One region of the Streptomyces sp. NPDC087844 genome, then DNA from elsewhere that is predicted to be linked to it. Evidence: riboswitches for the same ligand, from Rfam matches in the RefSeq annotation. Region 1 holds a riboswitch; the other holds the start of a gene.
What was found. A riboswitch is a leader RNA that binds a small molecule or an ion and turns the genes downstream of it on or off. The one in region 1 is predicted to bind cyclic di-AMP.

Region 1 (5,641 bases):
GGTGGATCAGGGGGGCGACGGTCTCGCGGTGGGCGGGCACCGTCACCCAGGCGGTCAGCGCCCGCCGGACGTCCGACCACGCCGTGCGCCCGGCCGCGAGCAGCGGGTTGAGCGTGGGACGGGCGAGCAGGGCGGCGTACGGGGAGCCCAGTTCCACCGCGGCGGCCCCCGCGTCCAGAACGTGGTCGCCCAGCCGGACGCCCACACTCCGGCGACCGGGGCCGCCCGAAGAGCTGTCCGAAGAGCCGTCCGGAGAGCCGTCCGGAGAGTTGTTCAGGGAGAAGACGCCGTACGGAAGATTGTGCGGGCCGAAGGGATCGCCCTCGGGGACATCGAAGGGGGGCATGGGGTGCTGCCTCGCTTTCCGTGTGGGTGGAGCACACGTTACGGGGAGGCGCCGCCCGTGGGGAGTGTCTCATTGCCTGATCGGCCAGCAGGGACTGCACGGGCTCCATGGAGCGTGGAGCGTGTAGCACGGAGTACCGAGACTGGAGGTGGCGCCTCCGGAGTCGTACCGGGAGTGGTTCCGGCAGCGGTTCGGGCAGGTGACTGATCGTGGTCGGCGTGGGCCGGCCCGCCCTGGAGGTGGCGGCGCTCGCCGCCGAGACGGGCGCACAGGTGCGCGTGGTGGCGCGCGGAAAGGGGTCTGTCGACTTCGGCGCGCCCCCGTGGCAGCAGCCATTGCTGCAGGCCGGGTCACCCTTCGGCCGGACCTGGTCGTTGTGGGCCCTCACCTACCACCCGCGCCCGTACCGTCATCTGCCCTCGGGAGGCGGCCACTCCCTCGCCCGCGCCACCAAGGAAGCGGCCGAGCGGCCGACCCGCACCGTCCGGACCCGCACCGTCCGGACCTTCGGTGGCCGCGTCGAGAACTGTGCGCGGACCGCATCGTCACCGCCACCGGCTACCGCGTCGACCCCGCCGCGACGGACTTACTCGGCCATGAGCTGCGGCACGGCCGGCTCGTACGGTCCGGTGATGCGGTTCGTGTGCGGGACGGCGTTCGCCCCGCCACGGCTGGTTCGGCATCCGGCGGCACGGCACCGCTGAACTCGGGGGCGCGAACGCACTCGGTGGGAGCGCGCGGGCGCACGCGGGCGGTCGGGAAGGGGGCGTGAATCGGGTCGGCGGAGTGGCCGATATGTCATGGGATCGGCCTGAACTCCAGGGGTCTGCAGGGGCCTGCGATGACGCGTGGGGTGGTCGAGGTGCCGGACGACGTCCGGTTCCCGTCGAGTCGCTGGGGGATTCGATCCGTATTCTCTGATCATGGCCCCACCGATTGCATATTCACTCATCGCCACTGACCTGGACGGGACGCTGCTGCGCGGCGACGACACCTTCTCGGACCGGTCGCGCGCGGCGCTGGCGATGGCGGTCGGGGCAGGCGCCCGACACCTCGTGGTGACGGGGCGCCCCGCCCCGCGCGTACGGCCGCTGCTGGACGAACTCGGCAGCCAGGGTCTCGCGGTGTGCGGACAGGGCGCGCAGTTGTACGACGCCGGCGCGGACCGCATGGTGTGGTCCGTCACGCTCGAACGAGAGCTGGCCGAGGTGGCTCTCGGCAAGATCGAGGCGGAGGTCGGCGAGGTGTACGCGGCCGTCGACCAGGACGGGGTCGACGGTCTCACGCTCATCGAGCCGGGTTACGAGATGCCCCACCCGACGCTTCCGGCGGTACGGGTGCTGCGGCGCGACGACCTCTGGAATCAGCCCATCAGCAAGGTGCTGCTGCGTCATCCCCTGCTCTCCGACGACGAGTTGGCGTCCGCCGCCCGTGGAGCGGTCGGTTCCCTCGCCACCGTGACGATGTCAGGGCCCGGCACCGTCGAACTCCAGCCATGCGGCATCACGAAGGCGACGGGCCTCGCGCTCGCCGCCGCCCGGCTGGGCCTCACGTCGGCGCAGACCATCGCCTTCGGAGACATGCCGAACGACATCCCCATGTTCGACTGGGCCGCGCGCGGGGTCGCGATGGCCAACGCGCATCCCGAACTCAAGTCCGTGGCCGACGAGATCACTCTCTCGAACGAGGACGACGGTATCGCGGTGGTCCTGGAGCGCATGTTCCCCACCGACCGGACCGACCGGACCGACCGGACCGACCGGACCGACCGGACCGACCGGACCGACCGGGGGACGGGCCCCCGGGTCGGCCGACGGGTCGGTCAGTAGGCGCCGAAGACGTTGTCGATCGAGCCGTAGCGCGCGGCGGCGTAGTTGCACGCCGCCGTGATGTTGGCGACCGGGTCGAACGGGTCCAGCGACGTACCGGTCACGTGGTACGCCGAGAAGGTCGGGTCGATGACCTGCAGAAGCCCCTTCGACGGCGTACCGGCGACCGCGTTGGAGTCCCAGTTGTTCATGGCCTGCGGATTGCCCGACGACTCGCGGATGATGTTGCGGTAGATGCCGTCGTAGGTGCCCGGTATGCCCTGCTGGGCCATGACGTCCAGGGACTGCTTGATCCAGCCGTCGAGGTCGTCCGTGTAGGTCGTCGCGGAGGCCGGGGTGACGGCGGAGGCCGTGGACGCCTTGGACGTCGTGGCTGCCTTGGCGGTCTTGGCGGTCTTGGCCGAGGTCTGGCCGTTCTTCGTGCCCACGGTGAGCTTGAGGCCCGGCCGGATGACCGCCGGGTCGTCGCCGATGACCGCGCGGTTGGCCTTGTAGAGCTTCTTCCAGTCGCCCGTGGTGTGCGACTTGGCGATCTTGGTCAGGGTGTCGCCCTCGACCACCTTGTAGGTGACCAGCGAGACCTGCGGGACCGCGTTCGGGGCGGCCTGGGCGCCGGTGGCCCCCACGAGGGGGAGCGCGAGTGCGGCTCCGCCCGTCCCGGCGGCGACGATGCCACGGGTGAGGGCGCTGTTTCTGGGGCGGCGGTGCTTGCCTCGTGCGGGCATGGCGAATTCCTCTCCGGCGCCTGCGAGGTGAGCTGTCGGGTTCGGGCGGGAGATGCCCGGCCGCGTGGTGGGCGCGACTTGACCCCTAGCCGTTCCGATATCCGGACCGGCGGCTTACCTGGGTCCCCCGCTCCTGCCGTACGCGAGTGAATGGGTGACTGGGATTTCCGGGCGGCGGCAGGATTAGGCGTTCCGTCCGGAGTGACGTGAACGTATGCGAGAGCACATGTTGTGAACAAGCCCCGAATTCGCACAGCGACGGCCATGAACTGCCTTGTCGGACGAATATCGCTTGATCAAAACGGAAGGCAAAGTTCAACTTGGCTTCTGTAAAGGGAAATCGACCGGCTCGACAAAACGATCACTTCGGGTGGGCGTGACCCAATTCACTGGCACCGGTGCCCGATGTCCATAAAAAAGGTGATACGCAGCGTTCTGCGAGTGCCGCCATGTCGGATGCCGGGTAGCCGGATACCGGATGCCGGGTACCGGTCGCCGTGGGTGGTTGCAGGAGTACGCGAACCCGTCCCGACTCATCCCGCCGTGCGCGGAATGCGTTTCTCCCAGGTGCGGTGGAACACCACTTCGTCGCCGTCCTTGCAGATCACTTCGTTCGCCGTGATGAAGTCCGTCTCGTCGCAACTGATTTCGGAGCGCGTCTCGACGCTCGCGTCCCACGGCATGTCCGGCCGGTGCAGCCGGACGGACCAGTCGGACCGCGTGCGTGCCGACAACGGGTCGGACTCATTGATCGTGTACGTCTCCAACGCGTCCTCGGTGAATTCGAGGCCGTCCGGATAGACGCGGGTGCCGCCGTACCGCGGATCGACTTCCAGGCGCCATTCACCCTTGGCCACATCGCGGACCACGAGGCGTTCTGGGCGCGGCTCGTCCAGTGTGGCGGGGAAGTTCACGCCCAGCGGAGCCGACTGTTCCGGTTCCTCGAACACGATGGAGGGGTCCGACTCCTGTGCGCGGAGCGGGAGTTCCAGCGCGCTCCCCGACGGAGTGAGGGTGAAGCCCGCCTCCGAGCCAGGCTGGGGCCAGATCCACGGCCAGTACGCGGAGGAGACCGCGAGCCGGATGCGATGGCCCGGAGGGAAGGCGTGGCCGATGCCGTTCAGCTCGAAAAGCACCTCCTCCGTAGAGCCCGGTTTCCAGAGAACCACCTGGTCACGACCGTGACGGGCTGTCAGGTTCAGGACGCCTCGGGTGACCAGGGTCGAGGAGCCGTCGGGGGCCACGTCGCACAGACGGGCCACTACTTGTCCACGCATCACCGGCGAGGTGAGCCTCAGGCGCACGCGCGGGCGGCCCAGTACCCAGGTCTCTTCCTGGACGTCGAACTCGAAGCACACCGACCGCGCGTCCTCCTCCCGCTGGTCCGGCGGCAGGTCCGCCTCGTTGCCGAAGGGGAAGAAGCGGCCGGCGTCCAGCCCGGTGTGCTGGGGGGAGCGCACCACCACAGGAGCACCCTGGAGCGCGTACGGGACGTGGGCGACCAGGGGAGAGGGCCAGGCGGGGTCACCGACCCAGCGGCCGGGCAGCACCGGGTACACCGTCGCGGGAGGGTGCGAGTCGCTGACGTACGAGCGCAGGAGCGGTTCGGACATCACCCCGGTGCCGGTGCCGGTGCCGGTGCCGGAGCCGGTGCCGACTCCGGTTTCGGTGTCCTTCAGCCAGTGGTCCCACCAGCGCAGCGTCTCCTGAAGGAAGCCGATCGCCGGTCCCGGCGGCAGTCCCCGGTCGGGGTACTGGTGCGACCAGGGCCCGATCAGGCCCCGTACGCGGTCCGGCGGGAGGTGTTCCACGAGCCGCAGCACGGTGTCCCGGTACGGGTCGTGCCAGCCGCCGACCGCGAGCACGGCCGCGCGGATCGCCGAGTAGTCCTCGCACACGCTGCCGTGGCGCCACTGCTCGTCCCTCGTCTGGTGGGCGAGCCAGGTGTGCAGGAACGGATCGACCGACTCCAGTCGTTCCACCCACAGGTCGCGCCAGGACTCGCCCACGTAGGCCGGATCCGGTGGGCGCGACACGAACGCGAGCATGGTCGCCGCCCACGCGTGCATGTCGACGGCGAGTACGGAACCACCCATGTAGTGCACGTCGTTGTCGTAGCGGTCGTCCGACGAGCAGACCGTGACGACCGCCTTGAGCGGCTCGGGCGCGAGAGCCGCGATCTGGAGGGAGTTGAAGCCGCCCCAGGAGATGCCGAACATGCCGACCCTGCCGGAGCACCAGGGCTGTGCGGCGAGCCAGTCGACGACCTCGACCCCGTCGGCCAGCTCCGTCGTCGCGTACTCGTCGCCCGGCAGGCCCTCGGAGTTGCCGTGTCCGCGCACGTCCACGCGCACGGAGGCGTAGCCGTGGCCCGCGTACCAGGGGTGGCGCTGCCAGTCGCGCGGGGCGGTCCAGTCGGTCAGCCGGTACGGGAGATATTCGAGCAGGGCCGGTACGGGTTCGTCGGTGAGCGGACGCCACACGCGCGCGTAGAGCTTGGTTCCGTCCGTGAGGGGAACGCGGATGTCCTCGTGAAACGTCTCGTAGGGGAAGGACGTACGGATGCGCATGGGTGTCACCTCAGTGGACGGGGTGCATCGTGCGGCGCAGCCAGGGCGCCGCGGCGATCACGAGCAGACCGGCGGCCACGGCGATCGAGCCGTTGACGCCGAAGTACGCGGGCTTGGAGACGTCGTCGTAGAGCTTCACGGTCTGGGCCTGGATGCCGTTGGCGAGGGCCA
Region 2 (5,641 bases), on a different contig from region 1:
GTCCGCGATGGCCCGCAGATGCAGGTTGTACGTGGCGATCTTGCCGCGCATGTGCCGGAGCACGGGTACGCCGCGGGTGTCGAACCCGGTGGTCACGAGGACCGTGCCGACGGCCGACGTGAGGTCGGCGACGGCACGCTCGTATCGCTCCGCGACCTCGTCGGGATCGGTGCCCGGCCGGATGATGTCGTTGCCGCCCGCGCAGAAGGAGACCAGGTCCGGCGCGAGCTCCCTGGCCCGCCGCAACTGGTGCTCGACGATCTGGTCGAGCAGCTTCCCGCGAACCGCGAGGTTGGTGTAATCGAAGTCGCCCTCGGGCCGCCGGTCCGCGAGCAGTACCGCGAACCGGTCGGCCCAGCCGACGAACGCCCCGTCCGGACCAGGGTCGCCGACGCCCTCGGTGAAGCTGTCCCCCACCGCCACGTACGACCCGATCACTGATCTGTTGTCGTCTTTCGAATCGTCTGCCACGTCGGCCCATGATTCACCTTGAGGTGTGACCTACGCGACCGTAGGACGGGGTTGACGCCCGGTGAGATAAGCCACTCGTCAAGTGTTGGTCAATCCCGGAATAAGGGACGCGTTCGGTGGCGCTGCCGCAGCTCCCGGCGCCGCGGGGTGTGGCGAGGAGGTCGTCGGGGGAGCGGGACATGCCGAAGGCCGGACCCCGGGGATCACAGGGTCCGGCCTTCGGAGACGAGCCGGGCGGTCGGCACCGATCGACGCGAATCGACGTCGGCGACGTCGGCCGACACCAGCAGGCGTCGGCCGACACCAGCAGGCGTCGGCAGGCGTCAGCAGGCGTCAGCAGGCGTCAGCAGGCGTCGGCCGGCGTCAGATGGAGACGCCCTTGGCGCGCAGGTACGCCAGCGGGTCCACGTCCGAGCCGTAGTCCGGGGTGGTGCGGATCTCGAAGTGCAGGTGCGGTCCGGTGACGTTGCCCGTGGCACCCGAGAGGCCGACCTGCTGTCCGCCGGTCACGGTCTGACCGGCCGAGACGGAGAGGGAGGACAGGTGCGCGTACTGGGCGTAGTGGCCGTCGGCGAGCTGGATGACGACCTGGTTGCCGTACGCGCCGCCCCATCCCGCGGAGACGACCGTGCCCGCACCGACGGACTTGAGCGCGGTACCGGTGGGAACCACGAAGTCGACACCGGTGTGGTACCCGCTGGACCACATGCTGCCCGACATCTTGTACGCGGTGCCGATGGAAGCCCCCGAGACCGGCAGCGAGAAGCCGGTGGCCGTCGAGGTGTCCGCGGCCTTGGACGCCGTGGTCGTCTTCTTGGCCGCGGGCTTGTCGGCGGACTTGTCGGCGGACTTGCCGGACGACTTGGGGGCGGTGGAGTCGGAACTCGAAGCCGCCGCCTTGCCGCCGATGGCGAGCTTCAGGCCCGGGTGGATGAGAGACGGATCGCCGCCGATGGACGTGCGGTTGTCCGAGTACAGCTTCTTCCAGCCGCCACTGACGTCCTGCGTGTCGGCGATCTTCGACAGGGAGTCGCCCGAACGCACGGCGTACGTCCTGGTCGCGGCCTTCTTCGCCTCGGCCTTCGCCTCGGCCTGCTTCTCCGCGGTCGGTGCGGCAGCGGCGGACTCGACGCTCGCGACATTCGCGACATTCGCGGCGCTCGACACGGAATCGGCGGCGGTCTGCGGAGTCGCGGCGTGCGCTCCGGCGGCACCGAGCAGCGGGAGGGCGAGTGCTGCGCCCCCCGTTCCGGCCACGGCTATGGATCGGGTGAAACGCTGGGACTTGGGACGGCGGTGCTTACCCTTCGCGGGCATGACGAATTCCTCTCCGGCGCCTGCGAGGTGAGCTGTCGGGTGCGAGCTGGAGATGCCCGGCCGTGCTTTCGCACGACTTAACCCCAAGCCGTTCCGGAGACCGGAACAGGCGTACTACCTGTGGGTCCCCCGCTCCTGCCACATACGGGTGAGTGTGCGGATTCCGGGCGGCGGCAGGATTGGGCGTCCGTCCGGATTGGAGGCGAACGTAAGCGACATGAAGAGGCCGGAACAAGCTTGAGGGTTTCCTGTGTGCCCCGTTTTCTTGATCCTCGACCGAAATACCGGTCACCCTGCGTGAATACGGGCTGTCCCTGGTTTGTTGAACCCCTGAAAACAAAGCGGACTTACGTGAGCATGGCGACAGCGGAACGTCACGGGTATGACGCTGCTCACCAAGGACCGCCCCAGGAGCCTTCACTCCGGCGCGAGTTGGAATGAAGGCTCCATTACGGACACATCAGTCACACGCGACGCAGGCGGATAACTGCCGCATCGAGGTCCCCACGCAACCCCGTCCGCAACCCGTGGTGCAACAGCACCGCACCTCGGTGGACTTCGCCCGTTTCGAGACATTTGTACGATGCCGACGGGTCGAGGCCCCGCAGCCTCACCGGCGCGGCCGGTTCTCCGTAATGCTGGGCCTGGAGCCAGGCGAGGACGACGGCGTCACCGTCACGGACGTACTGGACGGCGCTCAGTCCGCCCTGCGGCGCCCGCAGCCGATGAAGCTCACCGCCCTGCACGACGGGCCTGATCTCCTTGTAGAGCTCCACCCAGGTCCGCGCCTCGGCCAGCTCCTCCTCGGTCCAGCGGGTGAGGTCGCCGCCGACGCCGAGCACCCCGGCCATCGCGCTCACGAACCGGAAGCGCAGCGAGCTGACGCGTCCGTTGAGCTGCGTGTTCGGGCTGTCGGTGACCCAGGCGGCCATGGCCCGCGCGGGGTGCACCTGACTGAAGCCGTGCTGGATGGCGAGCCGGTCCAGCGGGTCCGTGTTGTCCGAGGTCCACACCTGGTCCGTACGCGCCATGATCCCGAGGTCGATCCGGCCGCCGCCGCCCGAGCAGGACTCGAAGGCTACGCCCGGGTGGGCCGCCCGCAGCCGGTCCAACAGCTTGTACAGGGCGTGCACATGATCCACCCACAACCGTTGCGGGTACGCCTCGCCGGGCCACCCCGCGTCCGTGAAGCAGCGGTTGAAGTCCCACTTCACGTAGTCGATCGGCGCACTGGCCAGGAGCGCGTCGAGCTGCTCCCACAGGTATTCCTGGACGTCCTCGCGGGCGAGGTTCAGGACGAGCTGATTGCGCAGTTCCGTCCGCTTCCGTCCCGGCTGGAACTGCGCCCAGTCCGGGTGCGCGCGGTACAGGTCGCTGTCGGGGTTGACCATCTCGGGCTCGACCCAGATGCCGAACTGCATCCCCAGCCCGTGCACGTAGTCGCTGAGGGGCCGGAGGCCGCCGGGGAAGCGGTCCCGGTTGACCGTCCAGTCGCCGAGGCCGGCCCGGTCGCTGGTGCGTGCCCCGAACCAGCCGTCGTCGACCACGAACAGCTCGACACCCGCGTCGGCGGCCCGGCGGGCGAGGGCCCGCTGCTGCTCCTCGGAGATGTCGAACTCCGTGGCCTCCCAGGAGTTGTAGAGCACGGGCCGGTCCTGGTCCGCGTCCGGGATCACGTGCGCGCGCTGGTACGCGTGCCAGGCGCGGCTCGCCCCGCCGAAGCCGCCGTCGCTCCACAGCCCCGCGAAGACGGGAGTGACGAAGGTCTCCCCGGGCTCCAGCCGCAGCAGACCCGAGTCGTCGTATCCGGCCCCGCCGGTGATCTGCACGCGCGCGTCGGGCAGTTGGGCCACCGCGATCCGCCAGGTCCCCGACCAGGCGAGGGCGCAGCCGTAGACCTCGCCCAGCTCCTCGGTCGCCGTGCCGTCCGCGTCCAGGGCGACCCACGGCAGATGCTGGTGCCCGGTGTGCCCGCGTCGGCTGCCGATGATCTTCTCGCCGTAGGTGAGTTCGGAGCGCACGAGCCGGGACTCGGCCGCCCAGCGTCCGTGCAGCTGGGACAGCCGCCACCCGTCGTGCCGCGGCAGCGTCCAGGTCGCGGAGTCGGCGCGCAGCACCTCCAGGGCGGGCCCTTCGTTGGCGAGGGTCACCCATCGCTCGACGACGTCGGTGCCCGCCCGCATCCGGTAGTGCAGCGTGACGCCGAGCCCGGAGTCGGAGAACCTCAGCCGCAACTCGTCACCGGCGGCCTCGGCGGCCCCCTCCCCGTCGGCGGTCTCGTACCCCTCGAAGCGCCATTCGGTGCCGCGCCTCTCCGGCGTGCGCACGGAGAGCGCGGGCCGTACGAAGCGGGGGCCGCCCTCGACCGGGTACTCCTCATGGCCGTCGAGGGTGGCCTCGAACGCCCAGTACTCGGGACCCGGGCCCGCGGCGAGCGCCTCGGCGTCGGCGAGCGCGATCCTCGGGCCCCAGTGCAGATGAAGCAGCTCGTCCTCGTCACCGAGCCGCAGGCCGTAGCTGCTCGTGGGTCCCGAAAGAAGCCACGTACGGCCGTCTGCGCCGATCTCTACCATCAAGCCCTCACATATTCGAACAGGCACGCTCAAGCCCCAACATCATCAGGGCCGACCTGCCTTTCGGGCAACGCCTGTGGACAACTCATTGGCCCACGAACCCATGTCGTATCGTCGGATACGCACCTCGCCGACGAGCCGCGTCGGTGGCCGAGGGGAGGAGCCCCCGTGACGCAGCAGGTCCCGTCGACCGAACCCGAGCTGGCCGGCGTACGCAACTTCCGCGATGTGGGCGGCCTGCCGACGGCGGACGGCCGGCGGGTGGCGTACGGACGGCTGTTCCGCAGCGGCCACCTGGCGCACGCGACGCCCTCGGACGCCGCGTTCCTCGCCTCACTGGGCCTGCACACGATCTTCGACTTCCGCAATGCGGCCGACCAGCGGCTGGAGGGCGCCGACGTCGAGCTGCCCGGGGTGCGCAATGTGAACCTGCCGCTGACGGACCCCGCCGACGGCGCCGAGTTCTGGAAGATGGTCCGCGACGGGAACCTGGACGAGCTGCGGGAACTGCTCGCGGACGGCCAGGCGGCGAACCGCATGATCACGTCCTACCGCACGATCATCAAGGAGCGCACGGCCGAGCATCGTCAGGTGCTGCACGCGCTGGCCGAGGACAGTGTCCCGGCCCTGATGCACTGCGCGGCGGGCAAGGACCGGGCCGGTCTCTCCGTCGCCGTGACACTCCTCGCCGTGGGCGTCGAGCGCGAGGCCATCGAGGCGGACTACCTGGAGTCGAACGCGGCGCACCGCCGCTACAAGGTCCACCGCGGCAGCTCCTCCTCCTCGGCGTACACCCCCGAGGTGATGGAGCTGCTCAGCCCGCTCTTCGACGCACGCGCCGAGTACCTGGCGGCGGCGTTCGACACGATCGAGGAGACCTGGGGCGGGGTCGACGCGTACCTGGAGCAGGCGCTCGGCGTGACCCCCGGGATACGGGAGCGGCTGCGGCAGCGGTTCCTCGACTGACCCGGCCGCCCGGACCCCCTACCGGACCCCTTACTGGTTCTGGGCTCCCAGGGTGAAGAGCAGGTAGACGAAGGCGGCGAAGACGTGCCCGACCGCCACATAGATGATGAGCCGAACCCACAGCGCGCGTGGGAACTTCTCCTCCAAGTCCTTCATGAGCCTTCTCCTGAGATCGTCGTCGGAGTCGTGGAAAGGGAAGGGCCGGTGACGGTCGTCGCCGGCCCGAGACACAGCGCGGCCGTCGGACTCTGCAGCAGGGTGTGTACGAAGAGCAGCTCGGCCCCGTCACGGTCCGCGGCGGCGATCCGGTGCGG

Region 2: linked by a shared signal. The riboswitch ahead of ACIOKD_RS18545 (peptidoglycan DD-metalloendopeptidase family protein) and the one ahead of ACIOKD_RS16840 (transglycosylase SLT domain-containing protein) in region 1 are both predicted to bind cyclic di-AMP.

Annotation. Positions count from the first base shown of each region.
Region 1 is NZ_JBIUVD010000007.1:199,215-204,855, reverse strand. Features, by position in the region: gene fahA (fumarylacetoacetase) at 1-346, opposite strand, end outside; gene ACIOKD_RS16850 (hypothetical protein) at 556-1,050, shown strand; gene ACIOKD_RS16845 (HAD family hydrolase) at 1,270-2,175, shown strand; gene ACIOKD_RS16840 (transglycosylase SLT domain-containing protein) at 2,169-2,900, opposite strand; cyclic di-AMP (ydaO/yuaA leader) riboswitch at 2,905-3,067, opposite strand; gene ACIOKD_RS16835 (CocE/NonD family hydrolase) at 3,434-5,470, opposite strand; gene ACIOKD_RS16830 (peptide MFS transporter) at 5,481-5,641, opposite strand, start outside.
Region 2 is NZ_JBIUVD010000008.1:215,306-220,946, reverse strand. Features, by position in the region: gene ACIOKD_RS18550 (SGNH/GDSL hydrolase family protein) at 1-438, opposite strand, end outside; gene ACIOKD_RS18545 (peptidoglycan DD-metalloendopeptidase family protein) at 835-1,788, opposite strand; cyclic di-AMP (ydaO/yuaA leader) riboswitch at 1,793-1,968, opposite strand; gene ACIOKD_RS18540 (alpha-galactosidase) at 2,253-4,361, opposite strand; gene ACIOKD_RS18535 (tyrosine-protein phosphatase) at 4,530-5,327, shown strand; gene ACIOKD_RS18530 (DUF6126 family protein) at 5,358-5,483, opposite strand; gene ACIOKD_RS18525 (helix-turn-helix domain-containing protein) at 5,480-5,641, opposite strand, start outside.